3 regions of the Streptomyces sp. NBC_00271 genome follow, and region 3 is predicted to be linked to each of the others. Evidence: predicted binding sites of a transcription regulator. Region 3 holds the regulator's gene; each other region holds the start of a gene.
What was found. The regulator HspR, encoded in region 3, represses chaperone genes until heat shock. The targets are predictions, from matches to a motif close to TTGAGNNNNNNNNNCTCAA.
Positions count from the first base shown of each region.

Region 1: lon (endopeptidase La) is a predicted target of HspR. The motif match lies at 2,493-2,511, and genes of this name have one in related genera.
Region 2: dnaK (molecular chaperone DnaK) is a predicted target of HspR. The motif match lies at 2,887-2,905, and genes of this name have one in related genera.

Region 1 covers NZ_CP108070.1:7,645,790-7,650,643, reverse strand. The annotation lists gene lon (endopeptidase La) at 53-2,470, opposite strand; gene OG798_RS34895 (rhomboid-like protein) at 2,962-3,888, opposite strand; gene OG798_RS34890 (hypothetical protein) at 4,033-4,218, opposite strand; gene OG798_RS34885 (MFS transporter) at 4,228-4,854, shown strand, end outside.
Region 2 covers NZ_CP108070.1:9,289,514-9,294,367, reverse strand. The annotation lists gene OG798_RS42170 (helix-turn-helix domain-containing protein) at 29-895, shown strand; gene dnaK (molecular chaperone DnaK) at 972-2,840, opposite strand; gene OG798_RS42160 (OsmC family protein) at 2,971-3,396, opposite strand; gene OG798_RS42155 (vWA domain-containing protein) at 3,526-4,854, opposite strand, start outside.
Region 3 covers NZ_CP108070.1:6,336,446-6,341,299, reverse strand. The annotation lists gene OG798_RS28935 (sugar ABC transporter substrate-binding protein) at 86-1,156, opposite strand; gene OG798_RS28930 (PA14 domain-containing protein) at 1,489-1,875, shown strand; gene OG798_RS56605 (hypothetical protein) at 1,872-2,042, shown strand; gene OG798_RS28925 (hypothetical protein) at 2,039-2,326, shown strand; gene OG798_RS28920 (heat shock protein transcriptional repressor HspR) at 2,390-2,836, opposite strand; gene dnaJ (molecular chaperone DnaJ) at 2,841-4,025, opposite strand; gene grpE (nucleotide exchange factor GrpE) at 4,059-4,727, opposite strand; gene dnaK (molecular chaperone DnaK) at 4,724-4,854, opposite strand, start outside.

The DNA of each region.
Region 1 (4,854 bases), 1.3 Mb from region 3:
AAGGCCCGGGCCTCCCTCACGGGACCCGGGCCTTCCCTTCCGGCAGCGTCCGTCACGCCGCTACCGGAACCTCCGGCGTCGCGCCGTTCATCGCCGGCGACAGCGCCAGTTCCAGGACCTGGCGGACGTCCGTGACGGCGTGGACGTCCAGCTTCTCCAGCACCTCGGCCGGGACGTCGTCCAGGTCGGCCTCGTTGCGCTTCGGGATGATGACCGTGGTGACACCCGCCCGGTGCGCGGCGAGCAGCTTCTGCTTCACCCCGCCGATGGGCAGGACACGGCCGGTCAGTGAGACCTCACCCGTCATCGCCACGTCCGTGCGGACCAGTCGGCCGGACAGGAGCGAGGCCAGCGCCGTCGTCATGGTGACGCCCGCGCTCGGACCGTCCTTGGGGACCGCGCCCGCCGGGAAGTGGATGTGCACGCCACGGTCCTTCAGGTCGCCGACCGGCAGTTCCAGCTCGGCGCCGTGCGAGCGGAGGAAGGAGAGCGCGATCTGCGCCGACTCCTTCATCACGTCACCCAGCTGACCGGTCAGGGTCAGACCGGCCGCGCCCGTCTCCGGGTCGGCCAGCGACGCCTCCACGAAGAGAACGTCACCGCCCGCGCCCGTCACGGCCAGACCGGTGGCGACGCCGGGCACCGCGGTGCGGCGCTCGGCCGGGTCCTGGGCGGACTCGGGCACGTGGTGCGGCCGTCCGATGAGCCCGCGCAGATCGGCGTCGGTCACCGTGAAGGGCAGCTCCCGCTCTCCGAGTTCGTGCTGCGCCGCGACCTTGCGGAGCAGGCGTGCGACGGCCCGCTCCAGGTTGCGTACGCCCGCTTCCCGGGTGTACTCCCCGGCGAGCTTGCGCAGCGCGCTCTCGTCGAGCGCGACCTCCTCCTTCTCCAGACCGGCCCGCTCCAGCTGACGCGGCAGCAGGTGGTCACGGGCGATGACGACCTTCTCGTCCTCGGTGTACCCGTCGAGCCTGACCAGCTCCATACGGTCGAGCAGCGCCTCCGGGATGGCCTCGAGCACGTTGGCCGTCGCCAGGAACACCACGTCGCTGAGGTCGAGCTCGACCTCCAGGTAGTGGTCCCGGAAGGTGTGGTTCTGGGCGGGGTCGAGGACTTCGAGCAGCGCCGCGGCGGGGTCGCCGCGGAAGTCGGAGCCGACCTTGTCGATCTCGTCCAGCAGGACCACCGGGTTCATGGACCCGGCCTCCTTGATGGCGCGGACGATACGGCCGGGCAGCGCGCCGACGTACGTACGCCGGTGGCCGCGGATCTCGGCCTCGTCCCGTACGCCGCCGAGCGCGACCCGGACGAACTTGCGGCCCATGGCGTGCGCGACGGACTCGCCGAGCGAGGTCTTGCCGACACCGGGCGGACCGACGAGCGCGAGCACGGCACCGCCGCGCCGCCCGCCGACGACGCCGAGACCACGCTCGGAACGCCGCTTGCGCACGGCCAGGTACTCGGTGATGCGCTCCTTCACGTCCTGCAGACCGGCGTGCTCGGCGTCCAGGATGCCCTTGGCGCCCTGGATGTCGTACTCGTCCTCGGTGCGCTCGTTCCACGGGAGTTCCAGGACGGTGTCGAGCCAGGTCCGGATCCAGCCGCCCTCGGGCGACTGGTCGCTGGACCGCTCCAGCTTGTCGACTTCCTTGAGCGCGGCCTCGCGGACGTTCTCGGGGAGATCGGCGGCCTCGACGCGGGTCCGGTAGTCGTCGGACTCCTCGCCCTCCTTGGCGTCGCCGTTCAGCTCGCGCAGCTCCTTGCGGACGGCTTCGAGCTGGCGCCGCAGCAGGAACTCGCGCTGCTGCTTGTCGACGCCTTCCTGGACGTCCTTCGCGATGGACTCGGCGACATCCTGCTCGGCGAGGTGCTCACGCAGCTGCTCGGTGGCGAGCTTCAGCCGGGCGACCGGGTCGGCGGTCTCCAGCAGCGTGACCTTCTGCTCGGTGCTCAGGAACGGGGAGTAACCGGAATTGTCGGCAAGGGTGGACACATCGTCGATGGCCTGTACGCGGTCCACGACCTGCCAGGCGCCGCGCTTGCGCAGCCAGCTGGTGGCGAGGGCCTTGTACTCCTTGACCAGTTCGGCGACGTGGCCGGGCAGCGGATCGGGCACGGTCTCATCGACCTGGGTGCCCTCGACCCACAGGGCGGCACCAGGACCGGTCGTCCCGGCGCCGATCTTCACGCGCCCACGGCCGCGGATCAGCGCGCCCGGGTCGCCGTCGGCCAGTCGGCCGACCTGCTCGACGGTGCCGAGCACGCCCGTGCTCGGGTACGCCCCGTCGATGCGTGGCACCAGCAGCACCTTCGGCTTGCCGGGCTCCGACCGCGCGGCGGCCTGGGCGGCCTCCACCGCGGCGCGTACATCGGCGTCGTTCAGGTCCAGCGGAACCACCATCCCGGGCAGCACGACCTCATCATCGAGCGGCAACACGGGCAGGGTGAGCGGTGTGGACGTCGAAGCCATTATCTCTCCCTAGGCAGTCAAGTTGAGCTATGCCGACTCAATGCACGTGAGCCCCGGATTGTTCCCCGGGGACTGTTCGCTGTGAGCGATCGCTCTCCACGGAGACGTCCGTGCAGGTCAGCGGGGTATCCGCCACGCTTCCCTCTTGGTCGGCGCCGCTCCGCCGTACCTCCGCCGCGAACGCCTGTGGTGCGGTCAACGCCGTCGGCCCGCCGTCCCTTCCCGTACGACCGCGCCCGGTCGACGCGGTCGACGCGGTCGACGCGGTCGCAAGAGCCGCGGCCGGGAGAGCGCAAGAGCGCCGTCACACCACCGCAGTCGCATGCACAGCCGGCTCCTTCACACCGCAGGCTCATCCACACGCTGTGGAACCACGCACGGGGAAACGGGGCACGACGTGGGCGAGAGGCAGCAACAGGGGCGAGGGTCGACTCGGCGCCGGGTGGTCGTGGGCGGCGGGGCAGCGGCCGTGGTGGCGCTCGCCCGGGATGCTAGGCCGCGACGGTGCCGGGCGTCTGAGCGGTGTGTACGGCGGCGGGGGCAACGGGGCTGGAGGCCGCCTGCGCACGGGCGCGGCGCCAGCCCCGGACCAGCGGCCAGGTCGACACCCCGATCGCCAGGGACATCACATGCCCCCAGTCCGTCATCGGGTCGGCGAATTCGAGCAGGTCCCCGACGACCATCGAGCCGAAGACGACCAGCAGCGGCCAGCGCAGCCAGGGCCGCAGCAACCCGGCGAGCGCGCCGACGCTCGTGGCGACGCCGAAGCTGATGCCGTAGTCGAGGCGGTGCAGGGAGCTGTCGGGGAGGTCTCCCACCAGCACGGAAAGACCGATAGGCACCTCGGTGGCCAGGGTGGCCAGGACGTGCCCGAGCAGGAAGACTCCGGCGGCCCGCAGGCCGCCTATCCGCCGCTCCAGCGCGGTCAGCACCAGCACGAACCCGAGGGCGTACGGCGAGGTGATCCCGCCCGCCATCCACAGCGCGCTGGCCAGCAGTACCAGCACCGGTTCGTGTATGAGGTGCGCGACGTCGGTGCTGGACCCCTGATGCAGGGCGTGGACGAGGGAGGGGTCCGCGTAGTCGGTGACCATCGCGGTGACGGTGAGCACGGCCGCGTAGCCGAAAGTGAACGGCGTTCCGGTGGGGGTGGGCAGCAGCCGCCAGGGACGGAGCGACCGGAGCCGGGCGAGGGCGCGGGAGACGGGTGGAGCGACCGGAGCGGGAGGAGCAAGTGCAGGAGATGTCGTCGCCGGGCGGGGGACGGGCGGCACGGTCATGGCGCCCCGTTGTCGCGGCACCCCGTCCAGGAAAAGCGTGCCCGTCTGTGGGTCCTTGAGCGCGGCATCGGCCGAGGAGGCCGTCGGGGCCGTGGTCGTCGCCACTGCCGTCTCCGTCGCGGTCGTGCTCCGGTCCAAGGTGAGGGGCTCCTTCCGTCCCGCTCCACCCTTGGGGGCTCGCGCCGCCGCTGTCTATGACCGACGCCACGTGGGAGGCGATTCATAGCAACCTGATAAGCGCATTCGGCGTCCGCGGTCGCCGTGTCCGCACACGCGTCCGAGTCAGTCCGTGCGTGCGTCCGAGTCGGTCCGTACGCGCGCACGAGTCAGTGCCGTATGCGCGTCCGACGGCAGCCCCGTGCCCGAGACGGTGATCGAGCGCAGCAGCCGGTCGAGGTAGGCCCGCATCCGGGCGGCCATGTCGACGCCCGTGGGGTCGAGGGCCCACTGCAGCTGGATGCCGTCCACATCGTCGGCATGACGACGTCGTTCTCGATGATCGCGGGCTCGGTCCTGGCCAATGTCTTCAGCGGCTCGATGGCGCTGGCGTTCCTCGTCCCCGGCGTCATCGGGCTCGCCGCGGTCGGCTATCTGGTCGCGGTGATGAAGGACCGCCCGGCCCGCGCCGGCGCCTTCGAGCCGTACGGCCTCCGCGAGTTCCTGCGCAGCTTCTGGGTCGACCCGCGCAAGCACCCCGACTTCGCCTGGAACTTCGCCGGCCGCTTCCTGGTCTTCACCGGCGCCTCCTGCGTCACCAGCTACCAGGTCTACTTCCTGATGGACCGCCTCGGCTACAGCGACGACGCCGTCTCCGGCAAGGTCCTCGTCGGCACTCTCGCCATGGTCGTCGCGACCGTGACCGGCTCGCTGCTCGGCGGCCAGCTCTCCGACCGTTCGGGCCGCCGCAGGCCGTACGTCCTCGGCTCCTCGCTCGTCATGGCCCTCAGCCTGGCGCTGCTCGCCGCCGCGCAGTCCTTCGGGATGTACGTCGTCGCCGTGATCGTCTTCGGCCTCGGTGAGGGCCTCTACCTCTCCGTCGACCTGGCGCTCGCCGCCGCGGTGCTGCCCAACCCCGACGAGTCCGCCAAGGACGTGGGCGTCCTC
Region 2 (4,854 bases), 3.0 Mb from region 3:
GGGCTTCGGCGCTTGGGGAGGGCGTGGCGTGAGTGAGCGGCGGGCTGCGCCCACCGTGGGGCAAGTGGTGCTCGGGCGGCGGCTGCAGGAATTGCGGGAGGCCACCGGGCTGAGGCGGGAAGAGGCCGCGCGTGTCCTGCGTGTCGCCCCGGCGACGGTGCGGCGGATGGAGATGGCCGAGGTCGCCCTCAAGATCCCGTACCTCCAGGTGCTGCTGACGACGTACGGCGTGGCCGACGACGAGGTGGCCGCCTTCGTCGCGCTCGCCGAGGAGGCGAACCAGCCGGGCTGGTGGCAGCGGTTCCACGATGTGCTGCCGGACTGGTTCAGCATGCACGTCAGCCTGGAGGGCGCCGCCCGTCTGATCCGCTCGTACGAGCCGCACTTCGTGCCCGGGCTGCTGCAGACCGAGGACTACGCCCGCGCCGTGCTGGAGGCGGGCACGGTGGGCCAGACGGGGCCCGAGGCCATCGAGCGGCATGTGACGCTGCGCATGACGCGGCAGCAGCTGCTGCTGGGGCGCGAGCACCGGCCCCACCTCTGGGTGATCATGGACGAGACCGCCCTGCGGCGTCCGGTGAGCATCCGGGGCGAGGTCATGCGGGACCAGATCGACCGGCTGCTGCGGGAGATGGAGAGCGACGACATCTCCGTCCAAGTAGCCGAGTACGCGAGCGGCCCGCATCCGGGGACGTACACCTCCTTCGCGCTGTTCCGCTTCGCGGAGCCGGAACTGCCCGACATGGTCTACAGCGAGTACCTGACCGGTGCCATCTACCTCGACTCGCGCGCCGAGGTGGCCACGCACCTGGAAGTGCTGGACCACATGTCCGCCCACGCCGCCTCCGTGCCCCGTACCAAGGAGATCCTGCGGGAGATCCGGGACTCCTACTGAGAAGTTCCCAGGGAGGGGTTCTTGGCGAGGAGTTTCCAGGGAGGGGCTCTCCGAGAGCCCCTCACCTCGAGGGTCCTTATGCCGCGCCGCCCCTCGTCTCCTTCTCGTCGTCCACGATCTCGGCGTCCACCACGCCCTCCTCCTCCGCCGCCGTGGTGTGCTCGGCGGCCGGCTCCTCCCGGGGCGTCTGCTGGGCCTGGGCGTACATGGCCTGGCCCATCTTCTGGCTCACCGAGGCCAGATTCTCGACGCCGGTACGCAGGGCGGTGGTGTCGGTGGCGGAGTCCTCCAGGAGGCGCTTGAGGTCGGCGACGGCGGCCTCGACCTCGGGTTTCGTCCCGGAGGGGATGCGTTCGTCGTTCTCGCGGAGGAACTTCTCGGTCTGGTAGACGAGTTGTTCGGCCTGGTTGCGGGTCTCGGCGGCCTCGCGGCGCGCGCGGTCCTCCTCGGCGTACTGCTCGGCCTCGCGCATCATGCGGTCGATGTCGTTCTTGGGGAGCGCGGAGCCGCCCGTGACGGTCATCTTCTGTTCGCGCCCGGTGGCGAGGTCCTTCGCGGAGACGTGCATGATGCCGTTGGCGTCGATGTCGAAGGCGACCTCGATCTGCGGGACTCCGCGCGGAGCGGGCGGCAGCCCGGTGAGGTCGAAGACGCCGAGCTTCTTGTTGTACGCGGCGATCTCGCGTTCGCCCTGGTAGACCTGGATACCGACCGAGGGCTGGTTGTCCACGGCCGTGGTGAAGATCTCCGAACGGCGGGTCGGGATCGTGGTGTTGCGCTCGATGAGCTTGGTCATGATGCCGCCCTTGGTCTCGATGCCGAGGGACAGCGGGGTGACGTCGAGGAGCAGGACGTCCTTCACGTCCCCCCTGATGACACCCGCCTGAAGGGCCGCGCCGAGCGCCACGACCTCGTCCGGGTTGACGCCCTTGTGCGGGTCCTTGCCGGTGAGTTCCCTGACCAGGTCCGTGACGGCGGGCATCCGGGTCGAGCCGCCGACCAGGATGACGTGGTCGACCGCCGCGAGCTTGACACCCGCGTCCTTGACCGCCTGGTGGAAGGGGGTCTTGCAGCGGTCGAGCAGATCGGCGGTCAGCTCCTGGAACTGGGCGCGGGTCAGCTTCTCCTCGAGGTGCAGGGGGCCGTCGGCGGTGGCGGTGATGTAGGGCAGGTTGACGGCGGTCTCGGAGGAACTCGACAGTTCGATCTTGGCCTTCTCGGCGCTCTCGCGCAGCCGCTGCAGCGCCATCTTGTCGTGGCCGAGATCGATGCCGTGCGAGGCCTTGAAGCGTTGCGCGAGGTGTTCGACGACCCGCTGGTCCCAGTCGTCGCCGCCGAGCCGGGTGTCGCCGTTGGTCGCCTTGACCTCGATGACGCCGTCGCCGATCTCCAGGAGGGAAACGTCGAAGGTGCCGCCGCCCAGGTCGAAGACGAGGACGGTCTGCTCCTCGCCCCGGTCGAGGCCGTAGGCGAGGGCGGCGGCCGTCGGCTCGTTGATGATGCGCAGCACCTTCAGGCCCGCGATCTCGCCGGCCTCCTTGGTGGCCTGGCGCTGGGCGTCGTCGAAGTACGCGGGCACGGTGATCACGGCGTCCGTGACGTCCTCGCCGAGGTAGGCCTCCGCGTCCCGCTTCAGCTTCTGCAGGACGCGCGCCGACAGCTCCTGGGCACGGTAGCGGGTGCCGTCGACGGAGCCCTGCTCCGGGAAGCGCCAGCTCGCGTCGCCCATGTGGCGCTTGACCGAGCGCGCGGTGCGCTCCACGTTCGTCACCGCCTGACGTTTGGCGACCTCGCCGACGAGCACCTCGTTGTTCTTGGCGAAGGCCACCACGGAGGGGGTGGTGCGCGCGCCCTCCGCGTTGGTCACGACGGTGGGGTCGCCGCCTTCCAGGAGGGCCACCACCGAGTTCGTCGTACCGAGGTCGATCCCGACCGCACGTGCCATGTCCGTCCCCTTCCGCCAGGGCGATGCCCACCTTCAAGCACAAAACTTGAGTGCGTTCTTGTCAATGGGGCGGACATGACAGCGCCGCGGGCCCTGCACGGGGACCGCGGCGCCGTACTGCTCCCGGACGTCAGGCCAGCTTGGCCGTCAGGGTGATCGTCGTGCCGGTCAGCGCCGCGCTGACCGGGCAGTTCTTCTTCGCGTCCTCGGCCGCCGCGACGAAGCCGTCGTTGTCGAGGCCCGGCACCGTGCCCTCCACCGTCAGGTGGATGCCGGTGATGCCCTCGCCGGGCTGGAAGGTGACGTCGGCGTTGGTGACGAGCTTGGTGGGCGGGGTGCCCGCGCCCGCGAGGGCGTGCGACAGCGCCATGGAGAAGCAGCTGGAGTGGGCGGCCGCGATCAGTTCCTCGGGGCTGGTCTTGCCGTTGGCGTCCTGCGCCCGCGACGCCCACGTCACCGGCTGCTGGCCGATGCCGGAGGAGTCGAAGGTGACGACGCCGCTGCCCTCGAGCAGGTTGCCTTCCCACACGGTGTGCGCGGTGCGCGTGGTTGCCACGATGATTCCCTTCGATGGGGTCCCGTTTTCGGGGTCCGTGCGCACCATCCGATCACACCTGCGCGCGACTCACCCAGAATGACGGCTCACCGAACCGCGAAGACGGCTCACCGAGACCGCGATCACGGTTCACCGCACCCGGAAGACCGGTCCCCGCGCCGTGAACGGGAGCCGCGCGCCCTGCGGAATCAGATACGCGTGCTCGCGCCGCACCCGCAGCACGTCGCACCAGCCGTCCGTGATGACCAGCAGCGGCGCGCCCGGCGGGAAGTCGTCCGCGCGGTGCAGCAGATCGATGCCGGGCTGCAGCACCGTACCGCCGCGCCCGTGCACTCGTACGCGACCGGCGATCTCGGTGACCGGAAGATAGCCCGCGTCGTGCGGCGCCGCGTCGCAGAACACCACCCGAGCGGCCGGTACGTCCCGGGCCTCGGCGTACGAGGCGATGGCACCCAGCGCCTTGCCGAGCAGCGTGCGGTCCATGGAGCCGGAGGTGTCCAGGACGACGCCGAAGGTGCAGCGGGCGATCTCCTCGGGCGGGAAGTACCGTCCCGCGCGCGGGATGTCGGGGGTGGACGCCTGACGACGCGAGGGGCGCGCGTACGTCCGTACCGGCTCGGGGCGGGGCACGAACTCGTCGAACCAGCGGGCCAGGCGGGCGTCCCAGGGCAGCGGTGGATGGTCGAGCGCGCGGATCTCCTCGACCAGACCGCCCGGCAGATAGCCCCTCTCCAGCTGCTGGTGCAGGTCCAAGCCGTGGCTCAGCCCGCGCCGGTAGAGCTCGTCCAGGTCCACGTAGTCGCGCGGGGAGCCGAGCGGGGCGCCGAGGATGTCACCCGCGCCCTTGCCGCGCAGCGTGGACAGCCGGCGCATCCGGCGCAGGTCCTTCGCGATCCGGTCGTACACCTCCTCCGCCGAGAGGTCCTTCAACTCCGCGTCGTACAGGAGGCCTTCGGGCATCGTGCCGACCTGCATCTCGCACAGCCAGCCGTTGATGACGTAGTCGGCCGCGATGTTGAAGAGGTAGGGGTCGCGGGGGCCGCAGCGGTCGCCGTGCCGCAGGGCGGCGTGCAGCATCTCGTGGGCGAGGACGAACCGCCATTCCTCGTCCTCCAGTTGGCGCAGCGGGTTGATGTAGATCTCGCCCGCCTCCGCGTTCACGGCGGCGACGGAGATGTCGTGGGCGCGGGCCAGTTCGGCGTCGGCGACCAGCGTGATGCCGGCCGCGATGCCGCCGAGCAGCGGGTAGGAGGAGATGAACCAGCTCAGCGCCCGCTCCCAGGGCTGCAGCCGGGTGGGCCCGCCGCGCATCGAGCCGCGGCGGCCGCCGGCCATGTCCATCGCCGTGGCCACGGTGCGGGTCAGGGCGTGCGCGAACTCGAGCTGCCAGTCCGGGGCCTGGCCGCCCTTCCAGGTGTCCCACGGCACCAGCAGCTGGTCCGGCTCGCCGCCGGCCGT
Region 3 (4,854 bases):
GGCTCCCGCGCGTTCGTCAGGGAAGTTCGTCAGTGCAGGTCGTCCGTGCAAGACGTCGGTGCAGGTCGTCCGTGCGGGAGCACGACTACTTGAGGCCGATCGCCGAGCAGTAGGCCTTGTTCGCGGCCGTGCAGATCTGCTTGACGGTGTAGATGCCGTCCTGGATCACCGTCTCCTTGATGTTCGCCTTGGTCAGGGCGACCACGGGCATCAGCTGGGAGGGGATCTTCGTGTTCGTGGGGCTGTCGACCTTGTCGCGGGTGAGCGCGTCGAACTCGATGCCACGCCCCTGGACCTTCGCCACCGCCATCTCGGCAGCCGCGGAGGCCTCATCGGGGTAGGACTTGTAGACGCTCATGTACTGCTCGCCCCGGACGATCCGCTGCACCGCGTCCAGCTCGGCGTCCTGGCCGGTGACCGGCGGCACCTTGCTGACGCCCATGGTCTTCAGGGCGTCGATGGCGGCGCCCGCGAGACCGTCGTTGGCGGAGTAGACACCGGCGATGTTGTTCAGGCCGATGGCCGAGATGGCCTTCTCCATGTTGGCCTTGCCGACGACCGGGTCCCAGTCCTTGGTGTCGTACGTCTTGGAGATGACGACCTTGCCGTTGAGCTCACCCAGGGCGCCCGCCTTGAACTGCGCCGCGTTCGGGTCGGTGGGCGAACCGTTCATCATGACGATCTTCTTCGAGGAGGCGTTGGTGCCCAGCGCCTCCAGGAGGGCCTTGCCCTGCACCTGGCCGACGAGCTCGTTGTCGAACGAGATGTACGCGTCGATCGGGCCCTGCGCCAGACGGTCGTAGGCGATGACGGGGATGCCCGCGTCCTTGGCCTTCTGCACGTCGGTCGCGATGGCCTTGGAGTCCACCGCGTCGACGAGGATCACGTCGACCTTGTCGCTCACCATCTGCTGGAACTGCTGGCTCTGCTTGGACGCGCTCTGCTCCGCGTTGGCGGATACGACCTTGCCCTTGCCGTTGGTGAGCTTGGCGACCTGCTGCTCGATGATCGGGTGGTCGAACTTCTCGTAACGGGTGTTGGCCTTCTCCGGGAGGAGGAGACCAACCGTGATGTCGTCACCCTTGGTCGGGCTCGCCTTGGTGTCGCTGCCGCCGATCCCGTCCACGACACCGCAGGCGGCAAGGGAGACGGTCATCGCGGAGCAAGCCAGGGCTATGGCGGTACGACGAAGCCGGGTGTTACGAGTGTTCACATCAGGTGCCTTCCGGGCGAGGTAGCTGCTTTGCGACCCAGGTGGCTGAAAGCCAACGCGGCGATCACCTCAGCGTCAAGGAGTAACCACTTAACGAGATGGCAACAGCATTCTGTGTTCCCCAAGTGAACACGATGGGAAGGGGGTGCGCCGCCACTTCCACAGAACCCCTCTGATCGACTTGCGTCACTCGCTCCCCGGCGACATACAGCCCTCCCCCACCTCCGGAAGTCTCGAAGGTGGCCGCACACATCGCAGCACGAAACAGGGGAAGTATGAGACCAGTTGGGCGGAGCGGACCGGCGCTCGCCGCGACGCTGACGATCGCCACCACCGGGGGCCTGCTCGCCGTCTCGGGGGCGCCCTCCTCCGCCGCGAGCAGCTGCGCATCACCGGCGTACAAGCGGCAGTTCTACGCGAACACCACTTTCTCCGGCACACCGAAGAAAACGGACTGCGACACCGCGGTCGGCGAGAACTGGGGCACGAAGGCCCCCGCCTCCGGGCTCCCCAAGGACAACTTCGGCGTCCGCTGGACCGTGACGAGGGACTTCGGTTCGGGAGGCCCCTTCGCCCTCCCCGTCACCGCCCAGGACGGTCTGCGCGTCTACCTCGACGGCACCGTAAGGTCGACCTCTGGAAGAACGTGTCATCGACGGTGAAGAAGACCGTCAACGTCACCGTCCCCGCCGGCAAGCACACCCTGCGCGTCGACTACGCCAACTGGACCGGCGCCGCCAACGTCTCCTTCGCCTACACCCCCGCACCACCGCCACCGTCGACAAGGTCAAGCCCCCCACCCCGAGCGGGACTTCCGTCTACCGGGTGACCGTTCTCGACGCGGCGGGCAACGAGTCCGCGCGTTCCGTGGCCGCCGTCGGCGGGCGCGAGGACCTCACCCCGCCGCCCGCCGTCACCGGGCTGACGGTCACCCCGACCGAGTACGGCTTCGAGCTGGAGTGGGACAAGAACCCGGCCACCGACCTCGGGCGGTACACCGTCTACTGGGGTGAGCTCTTGGGCGACGAGGGGTCCGCCGAGCCCGCGCAGGGCTTTCGCATCTACCGGTGGAACCCCGTCGGCGACTGGGTGGTCACCGAACCGGCGCGGTGAGCCGAGGAATGCCGAAGGGGGTGGGGAGGTCGTCGACCTCCCCACCCCCTTCGTACGTGGGAGCTAGTCCGACTGCCTCTTCGGCCGCCAGACCACCAGCGCGCTCGTCTGCTGGACCTCCTGGTACGGGACCAGGTCACGGCGGTACGAGGCGTGCACCGCGGCCTCGCGCTGCTGCATCGCGGCAGCGGCGCCGTCCAGGGCCGATTCCAGTTCCGCGACGCGGGACTGGAGGGCCGCCACCTGGTTCTCCAGCTCGATGATGCGCTTGATGCCGGCCAGGTTGATGCCCTCGTCCTGGGACAGCGCCTGCACCGTGCGGAGCAGCTCGATGTCGCGGGCCGAGTAACGCCGGCCGCGGCCGGCGGTGCGGTCCGGGGAGACCAGGCCGAGGCGGTCGTACTGGCGCAGGGTCTGCGGGTGCAGGCCGGAGAGCTGGGCCGCCACCGAGATGACGTAGACCGGGGTCTCCTCGGTCAGTTCATAGGGGTTTCGACGACGGCCGTCCATCTGCTCATGCTCCCTTCGCGGCCTGGAACAGCTCCGCCCGTGGGTCCTCGCCCGCGGTTGCCTCGCGATACGCCTCCAGGGCGTCGCGAGCCTTGCCCGACACGTCCGTGGGGACCGCGACCTCGACGGTGACCAGGAGGTCGCCGCGCGTACCGTCCTTGCGGACGGCACCCTTGCCGCGGGCCCGCATCGTACGGCCGTTGGGCGTGCCCGGGGGCAGTTTCAGGGTGACCGGGGGGCCGCCCAGGGTCGGTACGCGCACCTCGCCGCCGAGTGCCGCCTCCGCGAAGGTGACGGGCACGGTGACGGTGAGGTTGTCGCCCTTGCGGCCGAAGACCGGGTGGGCGTCCACGTGGACCGTGACGTACAGGTCGCCGGCCGGGCCGCCCCGTTCGCCGGGTGCGCCCTTGCCGCGGAGGCGGATGCGCTGGCTGTCGCTCACGCCCGCCGGGATGCGGACCTGCATCGTGCGCGAGGACTTGGCGCGACCGCTGCCGTGGCAGATCTCGCAGGGGTTCTCCGCGATGAGACCGCGGCCCTTGCAGTCCGGGCAGGGGTCCGTGAGCGAGAAGCCGCCGCCGGAGCCGCGCGCGACCTGGCCGGTGCCGACACACGTCGGGCACACGCGCGGTGTGCCGTTCGCGTCGCCGGTGCCCGAACAGGCCTTGCAGGGCGCCTGGGACGTCATCCGCAGCGGGACCGTCGCGCCGTCCACCGCCTCGGTGAAGCTGAGCGTCACCTCGGTGTCGATGTCCTGGCCGCGCCGGGGCTGGGTCCGCGTACCCGTGCCCGCGCCGCCGCGGTTGAACAGGCCCCCGAAGACGTCTCCGATGCCGCCGCCGAAGCCACCGGCACTGCCCGCCCCGCCCTGGGCGCCGCCTCCGAAGAGGTCGCCCAGGTCGAAGTTGAAGTTGCCGCCGCCCGCGCCGGGACCCGGGCGGAAGCCGCCGTTGCCGAAGAGGGCGCGTGCCTCGTCGTACTCCTTGCGCTTCTTGGGGTCTCCGAGCACGTCGTTCGCCTCGGAGATCTCCTTGAAACGCTCCTCGGCCTTGGCGTTGCCCTTGTTGGCGTCCGGGTGGAACTCGCGGGCGAGCTTCCGGTACGCCTTCTTGATCTCTGCCTCGGTGGCGTCCTTGGGGACGCCGAGGACCTTGTAGAAGTCCTTCTCGATGAAGTCCTTGGTGCTCATCCTCGACGCCCCTCCTCTCTCATGCGTTCAACGTCAGCCCTCGTCCGGGCCACCGCTCTCCTTGTCGTCGGCCGCCTCGGCGGAATCCTGGGAGTCCGCCTTGCCGGTCTGCGCCCCCGGCTGGGGTTCGGCGACCGCCACCCGCGCGGGGCGGATGGTGCGCTCGCCGATGCGATACCCCGGCTGCAGAATCGCCACGCACGTCGTCTCCGTGACGTCCGGCGCGTACGAGTGCATCAGGGCCTCGTGGATCATCGGGTCGAAGGGCTCGCCCTCCTTGCCGAACTGCTGAAGGCCCATCTTCGCCGCGACGGTCTCCAGCGACTCGGCCACCGACTTGAAGCCGCCGACCAGTTCGCCGTGGTCCCGCGCGCGGGCGATGTTGTCGAGCACCGGCAGGAGTTCGGTCAGGAGGTTCGCGATGGCGATCTCCTTGACCGCGATCCGGTCGCGCTCGACCCGGCGGCGGTAGTTCTGGTACTCGGCCTGGAGCCGCTGGAGGTCCATCGTGCGCTCGCCGAGCGCCGTACGGACCTGGTCCAGCTGTGCGGTCAGACCGGCCAGTTGTGCTGCTGATGCGTCCCCGGCCGGGGCCGCCCCCTCCTCCGTGGAGGGGGTGGCGGCCTGCGGCTCGGCGTCGTCAGGGGTGGCGCCGGAGGGGACGTCAGGCTTCTCTTCGAAGCCCGGGGTCTCCTCCGTCACGCGGCACCGTCCTTGCGGTCCTCGTCGACGATCTCGGCGTCGACGACGTCGTCATCGGCCTTGGCCTGCTCGGCGCCGGGGGCACCTTCGGCGCCACCGGCGGCCTGCGCGGCCTGGGCGTCGGCGT